One region of the Metallumcola ferriviriculae genome, then DNA from elsewhere that is predicted to be linked to it. Evidence: a T-box and tRNA genes for the amino acid it is inferred to sense, from the RefSeq annotation. Region 1 holds a T-box; the other holds one or more tRNA genes.
What was found. A T-box is a leader RNA that pairs with one kind of tRNA and senses whether it is charged. The one in region 1 lies ahead of metG (methionine--tRNA ligase), so its partner is inferred to be a tRNA-Met.
Positions count from the first base shown of each region.

Region 1 (4,423 bases):
TGCCCTGAGATGTAATCCCTCTAAGTTTAGCCGGCTTTAGATTTGCCACCACCACTATTTTTCGGCCTATAAGCTGTTCCGGTTGATAATGTTTTGCCACACCGGCCACCAAGGTTCGCTCTTCGTCACCTAAGGAAACTCTTAACTTTAGCAGCTTGTCCGTTTTCTCAACTTTTTCAGCAGCTAATACTTCGGCTACCCTTAATTCAACATTGGCGAAATCACTAATATCAATCATTTTTTTCTCCTCTTGGTTTTCCTTCTTCTGCGGCTTTTTCTCTTTTAGTGGGGGGGCAGGTTTGTCTTTATCCTTACCCATCTCCTCTTCGTTTACCTGAATGCGCGGAAAGATCGGCTCCCCACGGTCAACCTTGGTCCCGCTGGGAAATAACCCCCATTGTTTACTGCTTTCCCATGCCTGCAGTTCCTCCGTGCCTTGCACACCCAACTGCTGCCATATCTTATCAAGCAGATTCGGCATGAATGGGCTGCATAACACCGTCACTATCCTTATCGCTTCCACAAGATTATACATCACCGAAGCCAATCTATCGGCTTTGGCTTCATCTTTGGCCAAACTCCAAGGTGCCGTGTTTTCAATGTATTTATTCGCTTTGTTTACCAGTTCCCAAATAACCGCAAGAGAATTAGCCAGTTCCATCTTTTCTATCAGTGCCTCTACTCTTGCTGGCAGTACAGCGGCCAGTTCAATTAATTCTTGGTCTTCTGGTAGTTGGGTGCCGGGCTTAGGAACTAACCCTCCGCAAAACTTATCCACCATGGCCGTGGTGCGACTAAGCAAGTTTCCTAAATCATTAGCTAAATCCATATTAATTCGATGGATAAGCGCATCTTCCGAATAGCTGCCATCATTGCCATAAGGCATTTCTCTAAGAAGAAAATAACGCACCGCATCTACTCCGTACTTTTCAATTAACACTAGTGGGTCCACTACATTGCCTTTGGATTTTGACATCTTGCCACCCGAGAGCAACAACCAGCCATGTCCGAATACCTGTTTAGGCAAAGGAATACCTGCAGCCAATAAGATAATAGGCCAAATAATAGTATGGAATCGCACTATGTCCTTACCGACTAAGTGTATATCCGCCGGCCAATAATTATTAAACTTGTTGGGTTTGTCCAAATAGCCGATTGCGGAGATATAGTTAGTCAATGCATCAAACCAGACATAAATTACATGGTTGGAATCAATTGGTACTGGGATACCCCAATCAAAAGTGGTACGAGACACACAAAGGTCTTCCAAACCCTGATTAATAAAGCTTACCATTTCATTTCGGCGGGACACCGGTTGAATAAATCCCGGGTGTTGATCAATGTATGCTAACAGTTGATCAGCATATTTACTCATCCGGAAGAAGTAACTCTCTTCTTTCAGCAATTCCACCTCTCGCCCACAATCAGGGCATTTCCCCTCTTCTAACTGTCGATCCATCCAGAAAGTTTCGCAAGGGGTGCAATACCATCCTTCATATTCAGATTTATAAATGTCACCCCTTTGGTAAATTGCTTTAAATATATGCTGGACTACTTTGATGTGTCTTTCCTCAGAGGTACGAATAAAGTCATCATTAGTTATCAGCAGTTTATCCCATAGATGCTTAAAGTTAGCGACTATACCATCTACATATTGAATAGGTGTCATTCCCTCGCTTTTCGCCTTACGCTCAATCTTTTGGCCGTGTTCATCCGACCCCGTGAGGAACATGACGTCGTAACCGCGCATCCGTTTATACCTAGCCATTGTATCGGCCGCCACAGTGGTGTACGCATGACCAATGTGCAAATTATCACTAGGATAATAAATTGGTGTGGTGATATAATAACTCTTCTTACTCACAATAATACCCCCTTAAAATGAACAAAAGCATTTCATGCCTTTCGGCACTTAAAGGTAATGCTTTTGTTCTTACCCAGGGAACCCCTGGTTCCCTAGGTCGCTTCGCTGTGACCCTCCTGCATTTAACATAAGGGGGCAAGCCCCCTTAACAACCCCCATGTATAGGAAATTATCCACAACCCATAATTTCCTATACATATAATAAAACTCCCATCCCTTTAGGGACGAGAGGTTCGCGGTACCACCCTAATTCACCCATTAAACTTTGGGTCTCATGAAAGCTTGGCTTCCTACCTTAACGCGGTAGAACGGTTCTACCTACTAGACGTGACGCCTTTCAGTGAACAACTCCGGGGCCATTTTTAGCAATCCATTGGTACGGGCTCACACCAACCCCGCTCGCTGATAACCTAGGCTTTGCCTACTCTTCCCCATCAATGCCTTTAATTTTCTATAGCTGTTTCTTTTACTGCTTTGTATTATAAATTTCCCCTTCCTTCATGTCAAGTTTTCCCTAATTTTCAAACTCTTACTCAATTTATAATTTTTTACAATTTGTCTGTTGACTTTAACTGGAACAACTGGTATCATTTACTTGTAATAACGTGTCGAATATTGTAGATAAGAGAGGTGAAACCCATGATCAAATCAACAGGCATAGTAAGAAAAGTGGACGAGCTGGGTAGAGTGGTTATTCCCATTGAACTGCGCCGTACATTGGGTATAGAGGAAAAAGATGCCCTAGAAATTTATGTTGATGCCGAAAAGATTATTCTTCGGAAATATGAGCCAGCCTGTGTTTTTTGTGGCAATGCCGAAGATGTAGAAATCTTCAAGGGCAAGAATGTCTGCCGCAACTGCGCCGCTTCTATGGCAAATAAAGCTGGTTAAAAGCTTTTGTAGCATTAGCATTATATTTTGTTAAGGTTGGCTTCTTCAGCCAACCTTTTTTGTTCTTCCTATCTTAGCTTTGAGCTGGAGGGCTCATAACAATTTTATTCATTATTCCTTATCATTTTGTTGATGATACTGGGCATATACCTCCCTCTTAGGCAAACCTCTCTCCCGGGCGGTTTCTTTTATGGCATTATTAGTAGTATACCCCCTATTAATAAGGAGTTTTATTTGTTCATCAGTGGTTATATTCTCCCACCATGCTGTTTCCCTTTTATCCGCCGCTGCTAAATTTCCGCCAATAATCAGGCAAAATTCCCCTTTTATGTCCCGTTTTGCCAATATGTCCTCTAACTCGCCCAGTGTCCCTCGCAGTATCTCCTCGAATTTTTTCGTCAATTCCCGGGCAATAACGGCCCTTCGTTCAGCCCCTAAATATTCCACACATAATGCTAGTGTCTTTATGATTCGATGTGGTGCCTCGTAGATAATAATAGTCCGGTCCTCATCCAGTAAGGCCTGTAAACGTTTCTTGACCTCTTCCTTTTTTCTTGGGAGAAATCCTTCAAATACAAACCTATCTGTAGGCAGTCCCGATACTACTAAGGCTGCCAGTGACGCACTGGGCCCAGGTATAGGAGCAACGCGCAGCCCATTTGCTACTGCCTCAGCAACTATTACAAATCCAGGGTCAGAGATAGCTGGCATGCCTGCATCCGAAACCAACGCTACATCCTGCCCGGCCCGCAGTTTCTCCAGCAGTTGTTGGGATCGCTCCCGGGCGTTGTGTTGGTGATAACTTATTAGTTGAGTGTTGATTTCAAAATGATTTAGCAGTTTTTTGGTATGTCTGGTGTCTTCCGCTGCAATTATTGCTGCATCTTTTAATGTTTCCAGCGCCCTAAATGAAATATCCCCCAAGTTACCAATCGGGGTGCCCACCAAATAAAGGGTTCCCTCGGGCACATTAATCACCACCATAAAATATTTCTACCATTTCAGCAGTATATTGACCATCGTCGTTATATACTATTAATGGCTTTTCTACTACCAATCTTTTATTTACCTGTTTCTCACCTTCTAATAGCAAAAGCTCAGCCGGTTTCTCCAGCTGAGAATGAACAAAACGCAATCGCACCGGCCGCAGCCGATTATTAACAAATTCTGAAATGAGTTCCGATAATCTCTCCTGTTTATACACCAGTGCAACCCGTCCGGCGGGTTTTACTAACCGCGCCGCCGCACGAACCACCTGAGGTAATGCACAGCTTATTTCTTCAGTTGCAATGCTTCTTTGCATAGAAGGGCTGCGGCCACCAGTGCCAACAATTCTATATGGTGGATTACTAACAACTATATCAAAGTGCCCTAAACCCCATTTTTCCTCAATTGCGGTGAGGTCTCCCTGTTCAATAAACACCTGGGAGGAAAGATTATTTAATCGGACATTCTTCTTGGCCAGGTCGGCCATTTCCGCTTGAATTTCCACCCCGTAGACTTTTGTTTCAGGAACCCTTGCCGTCAATAGCAAGGGGACAGCCCCAACGCCACAGCCAAGATCTGCCACTAAATCTCCGGGTTCCGGTGCTGCAAATGCAGATAAAAGCACCGCGTCCAGTCCCATACGGTATCCTTTTCGCGGCTGCCACAGCTTGCGCTTTTTTA
Region 1 is NZ_CP121694.1:267,135-271,557, forward strand. It holds gene metG (methionine--tRNA ligase) at 1-1,864, opposite strand, end outside; T-box leader at 2,082-2,311, opposite strand; gene MFMK1_RS01410 (AbrB/MazE/SpoVT family DNA-binding domain-containing protein) at 2,504-2,755, shown strand; gene rsmI (16S rRNA (cytidine(1402)-2'-O)-methyltransferase) at 2,867-3,724, opposite strand; gene MFMK1_RS01420 (tRNA1(Val) (adenine(37)-N6)-methyltransferase) at 3,726-4,423, opposite strand, start outside.

Region 2 (4,423 bases), 140 kb from region 1:
TCAAGGTATCATTGCTTTTGCCAAACCCGTAGCATATGCAGCTATTGAGGAGGTAATGGGGTCAATTAATGCTGAGGAAGACCCCATTTTTTTGTTATTGGACCACCTGCAGGATCCACAAAATTTTGGCGCGATTTTACGTACGGCAGAGGCCGCGGGAGTTAAGGCGTTAATTATTCCCAATCGCCGTGCCGTGGGCATGACACCCGCGGTATTAAAGGTAGCTGCTGGTGCTGTTGAGCACGTTCCGGTGGTTGCTGTAACCAATTTAGCCCGTACTATAGACCAGCTTAAAGACCAAGGATTCTGGGTGATGGGTGCACAAGCGGGTGCGGCACAGAGTATCTATCAGACAGACATGCGCATGCCGTTGGTGCTGGCAATAGGCAGCGAAGGTAAGGGACTCAGTCGTTTGGTTAAGGAAAAGTGTGATTTTTTGGTGAGTATCCCACTGATGGGTAAGTTAAATTCTTTAAACGCTGCCAGCGCGGCTGCAGTGGTAATTTTTGAGGCATTACGCCAGCGATTGGACGGATAGGTGATGTAATGGAAGACATTTTAATCGTAGATGGCTACAATGTTATCAGCGCCTGGCCGGAATTAATTGCGCTCAAGAATACCAGTTATGCCCACGCCAGGGACAAATTGCTGCAAATACTCAGTGACTATCGGGGATTTACCGGTATAGAAATTGTGGTGGTTTTTGACGCGCACTTGGTAAAGGGTGGTATCCAACGCGGGGAAACACTGGCGGGAATCCAAGTTATTTTCAGTGGTGAAGGGGAAACTGCTGATATGATTATTGAAAAACTGGTTGATCAATTACCCGGGGAAATGGCTATTGCGGTGGCAACATCGGATTGGGCGGAACAAAGGCTGGTTATGCAGCGTGGGGCAATGCGGTTATCTGCTCGTGACTTACTGCGGAAAGTAACTCATGCAAAACAGAACAGCCAAAAGTATTTCATTAATAAAAAAAACGATAAAGCTGCGTTGGACTTGAGATTAGCTGAAAATGTGAGGAAAACACTGGAAAAATGGCGGCGAGGCAAATAGGGATGAGGATATTCCAGATTTGGCGCAGCCTGTAAACTTAGCTTGATTTAGAGGGATATTTTATGTATAATTACTTATGTGCTGGACAACCTAGCATTTTTGTTATGCTCCATTTGATTAAAAAGGCATTTTATATGCCTTCTGAAAATTAAAAAATGGAGGCGATGTCATGAGCATTAACGCCCCGAAAGAAACGTACCAAACTTATGAAGTAATGGTTGACGAAGACATTGTAACCTTAGCTAAGGACGGGGATGATGTAGCTCAAGAATACCTAATCAATAAGTACAAGAATTTTGTCCGCGCAAAGGCAAGGTCTTACTTTCTTATCGGCGCGGACCGGGAAGACATTATCCAGGAAGGCATGATTGGCTTATATAAAGCTATACGTGATTTCCGCTGTGATAAGTTATCTTCCTTCAGAGCTTTTGCTGAACTTTGTATTACCCGGCAGATTATTACTGCCATCAAAACAGCTACACGCCAAAAGCATATTCCGCTTAATTCCTATGTATCCCTAAATAAACCCATCTATGATGAAGATTCTGACCGCACCTTGCTGGATGTGATTTCGGGCTCTAAAATTACGGATCCTGAAGAATTGATAGTCAGCCGTGAAGAGTTTGATGACATCGAAGAAAAGATGGGAGAAATTTTAAGTTCATTGGAATGGAAAGTTCTTATGGCATATTTGGAAGGCAAGTCTTATCAGGAAATTGCCATGGAATTAAAAAGACATGTCAAGTCCATTGATAATGCCTTGCAACGGGTTAAACGCAAGTTAGAAAGATATCTGGAAAAGCGAGATAGCAATTAATAAGGGCCTGTTCGGGATGTTTTTTTAAACTACCATAATTTTTCAGCAGTAATATGTTGACGGCCTATTTTTAAAATGCTATAATACTCCTTGTCGCCGTCGAGCCGACGTAGCTCAATTGGTAGAGCAGCTGACTTGTAATCAGCAGGTTGCGGGTTCGAGTCCCATCGTCGGCTCCACACTTTAATACACATGGAGAGGTTCCCGAGTTGGCCAAAGGGGGCAGACTGTAAATCTGCTGGCTCAGCCTTCACTGGTTCGAATCCAGTCCTCTCCACCAAAATTGAATGATACCGAGAGGTGGACAGATTCCACCTCTCACTTATCCTAATGCGGGGTGGAGCAGTTGGCAGCTCGTCGGGCTCATAACCCGGAGGTCATAGGTTCGAATCCTATCCCCGCAACCATTTTTTTAGGCCCATATAGCTCAGGAGGTAGAGCGTCGCCTTGGTAAGGCGGAGGTCTCCGGTTCAACCCCGGATATGGGCTCCAGAAAAAACATTAGTATTCCAGGCCTTGCGGGGTTTGGAATTTTTTCGTTTTAAGCTGCAAATCAGCTTCATGGGGTTGAATGACGTGACGCTGGATCGGTCTTTAGCAGCTTTTCATTCTCGGAAACTAAGAGCATACTTCTAAATTGCCGGTATTATAGTATATTAATTAGGAAACTTTAGAATTGGTGGGGGAGATATTAAATATGAAAGGAAAAGGGATATTGTTAGCATTAATTGCGGTCAGTGGGGCAACAATGGTACTTTACCTGTATTTCACCTTATTTCCGGGCAAGGTGGAACCAAGCGTATTTAAGTATTTTTCTTTGGAGCAGGTGATGAATGGGCGGCGGTATCAGAAAAGCGGACAGTTGGTCTTTGTGCTTTCCTTTACGGTGCAGGTGGTCGTATTATCGTGGTTATTATTTAGCGGCAAGGGGTCTGAATTGGCTGGATGGGCGATGAACGCGGCGGGTGGGCGTCGTCTGGCTGCGGCGATAATATTTTTTTTAGTGTTGTGGCTGTTATTAAAAGCGGCAGTTCTTCCGTTTCAGATGTATAGCGGGTATTACTTACAACACCAATGGGGTTTTTCTACTCAGGCACTGGGCAGTTGGTGGCAAGACTACTTGATTAGCAGCGGGTTGGAGCTGGTGCTTACGACAGCGGGGGTTGCGGTTTTGATTGCTGTAATGCAGCGCAGTCCTAGTCATTGGTGGTTGATAATCAGCATCTTAATGGGTGCTTGGATGTTAGTGCAGGCATTTTTATGGCCGGTGTTGATAGCGCCTATATTTAATCAATTCAGACCGGTCACCGATGCTAAAGTATTATCAATGGTAGAACAGATATCAGAACGAGCCGGAGTAGATATAAACCAAGTATTAATAATGGATGCAAGTAAGCGTACCACCAAGGCCAATGCATATTTCACCGGAGTGGGTCAAACTAAAAGGATTGTCTTATATGATAATTTGTTGAATGACTATACTCCGGAGGAGGTAGAGGCGGTAGTTGCCCATGAAATGGCGCATTGGAAACTTGGCCACATCAGCCGGGGACTTTTTTACGCATTTGCGGGCACTCTTTTATTGTGGTTTATTTTGTATCTATGGTTAGGCATAACCGGACTAACCATTCAAAGATTCTTCGGACCTGAGGTATTAGCGGCAATAATGTTGTTTATAGTGCTGGTTTCATTTCTAGCAAATCCTTTTCAAAATGCACTATCGCGGGGAATGGAAACAGAGGCAGACACTATGGCGGTTGGTTTGACCGCCAACCCAAGTGGTTCAATCTCCCTGCTGAGGCACTTAGCAGCAAAAGATATGGCAGATATTGACCCGCCAGGTTTTGTAGAATGGTTCTCCTACAGCCACCCGGCAGTTGGGGGGAGAATAGAAGCTATTGATAGCTTGAGACGATAGTCAAAGCACCTGAAAAACGTCCTTTGCCGGTTAGGTATTATTTGACAGTAAATATAAAATAATATAAAATAAAACTGAATGTACAAACTTAAATTTTCCAAATATTATTAGCAGGAATAGGTGGCTTTTTATAGAAAAAAACTATAGGGTATACGGGGGCGCTGTTGCTCCTCGAAGGAAGTTACATATTAGGAGGGAATTTTTATGGCTAAGCAAAAGTTTGAGAGAACAAAACCGCACGTAAACGTAGGGACAATTGGTCACGTGGACCACGGCAAAACTACGCTGACAGCAGCGATTACTTTTACCCTGTCAAAGGGCGGCGGTGCCGTAGCTACGGCATATGACCAGATTGATAACGCCCCAGAGGAGAAAGAGCGTGGCATCACCATTTCCACAGCCCACGTAGAATATGAGACTGACAATCGGCACTATGCACACGTTGACTGCCCCGGCCACGCAGACTATGTGAAAAACATGATCACCGGAGCAGCTCAAATGGACGGAGCTATTTTGGTAGTAAGCGCAGCAGACGGTCCGATGCCCCAGACACGTGAGCACATTTTGTTGGCGCGTCAGGTAGGCGTACCTTATATCGTAGTATTCCTAAATAAAGCGGACATGGTAGATGA
Region 2 is NZ_CP121694.1:131,881-136,303, reverse strand. It holds gene rlmB (23S rRNA (guanosine(2251)-2'-O)-methyltransferase RlmB) at 1-538, shown strand, start outside; gene MFMK1_RS00730 (NYN domain-containing protein) at 547-1,056, shown strand; gene sigH (RNA polymerase sporulation sigma factor SigH) at 1,226-1,873, shown strand; tRNA gene MFMK1_RS00720 (tRNA-Thr) at 1,977-2,052, shown strand; tRNA gene MFMK1_RS00715 (tRNA-Tyr) at 2,068-2,153, shown strand; tRNA gene MFMK1_RS00710 (tRNA-Met) at 2,205-2,280, shown strand; tRNA gene MFMK1_RS00705 (tRNA-Thr) at 2,290-2,365, shown strand; gene MFMK1_RS00700 (M48 family metallopeptidase) at 2,571-3,791, shown strand; gene tuf (elongation factor Tu) at 3,996-4,423, shown strand, end outside.
Region 2: it has a tRNA-Met gene. The T-box ahead of metG (methionine--tRNA ligase) is inferred to sense a tRNA for this amino acid. The anticodon was not compared.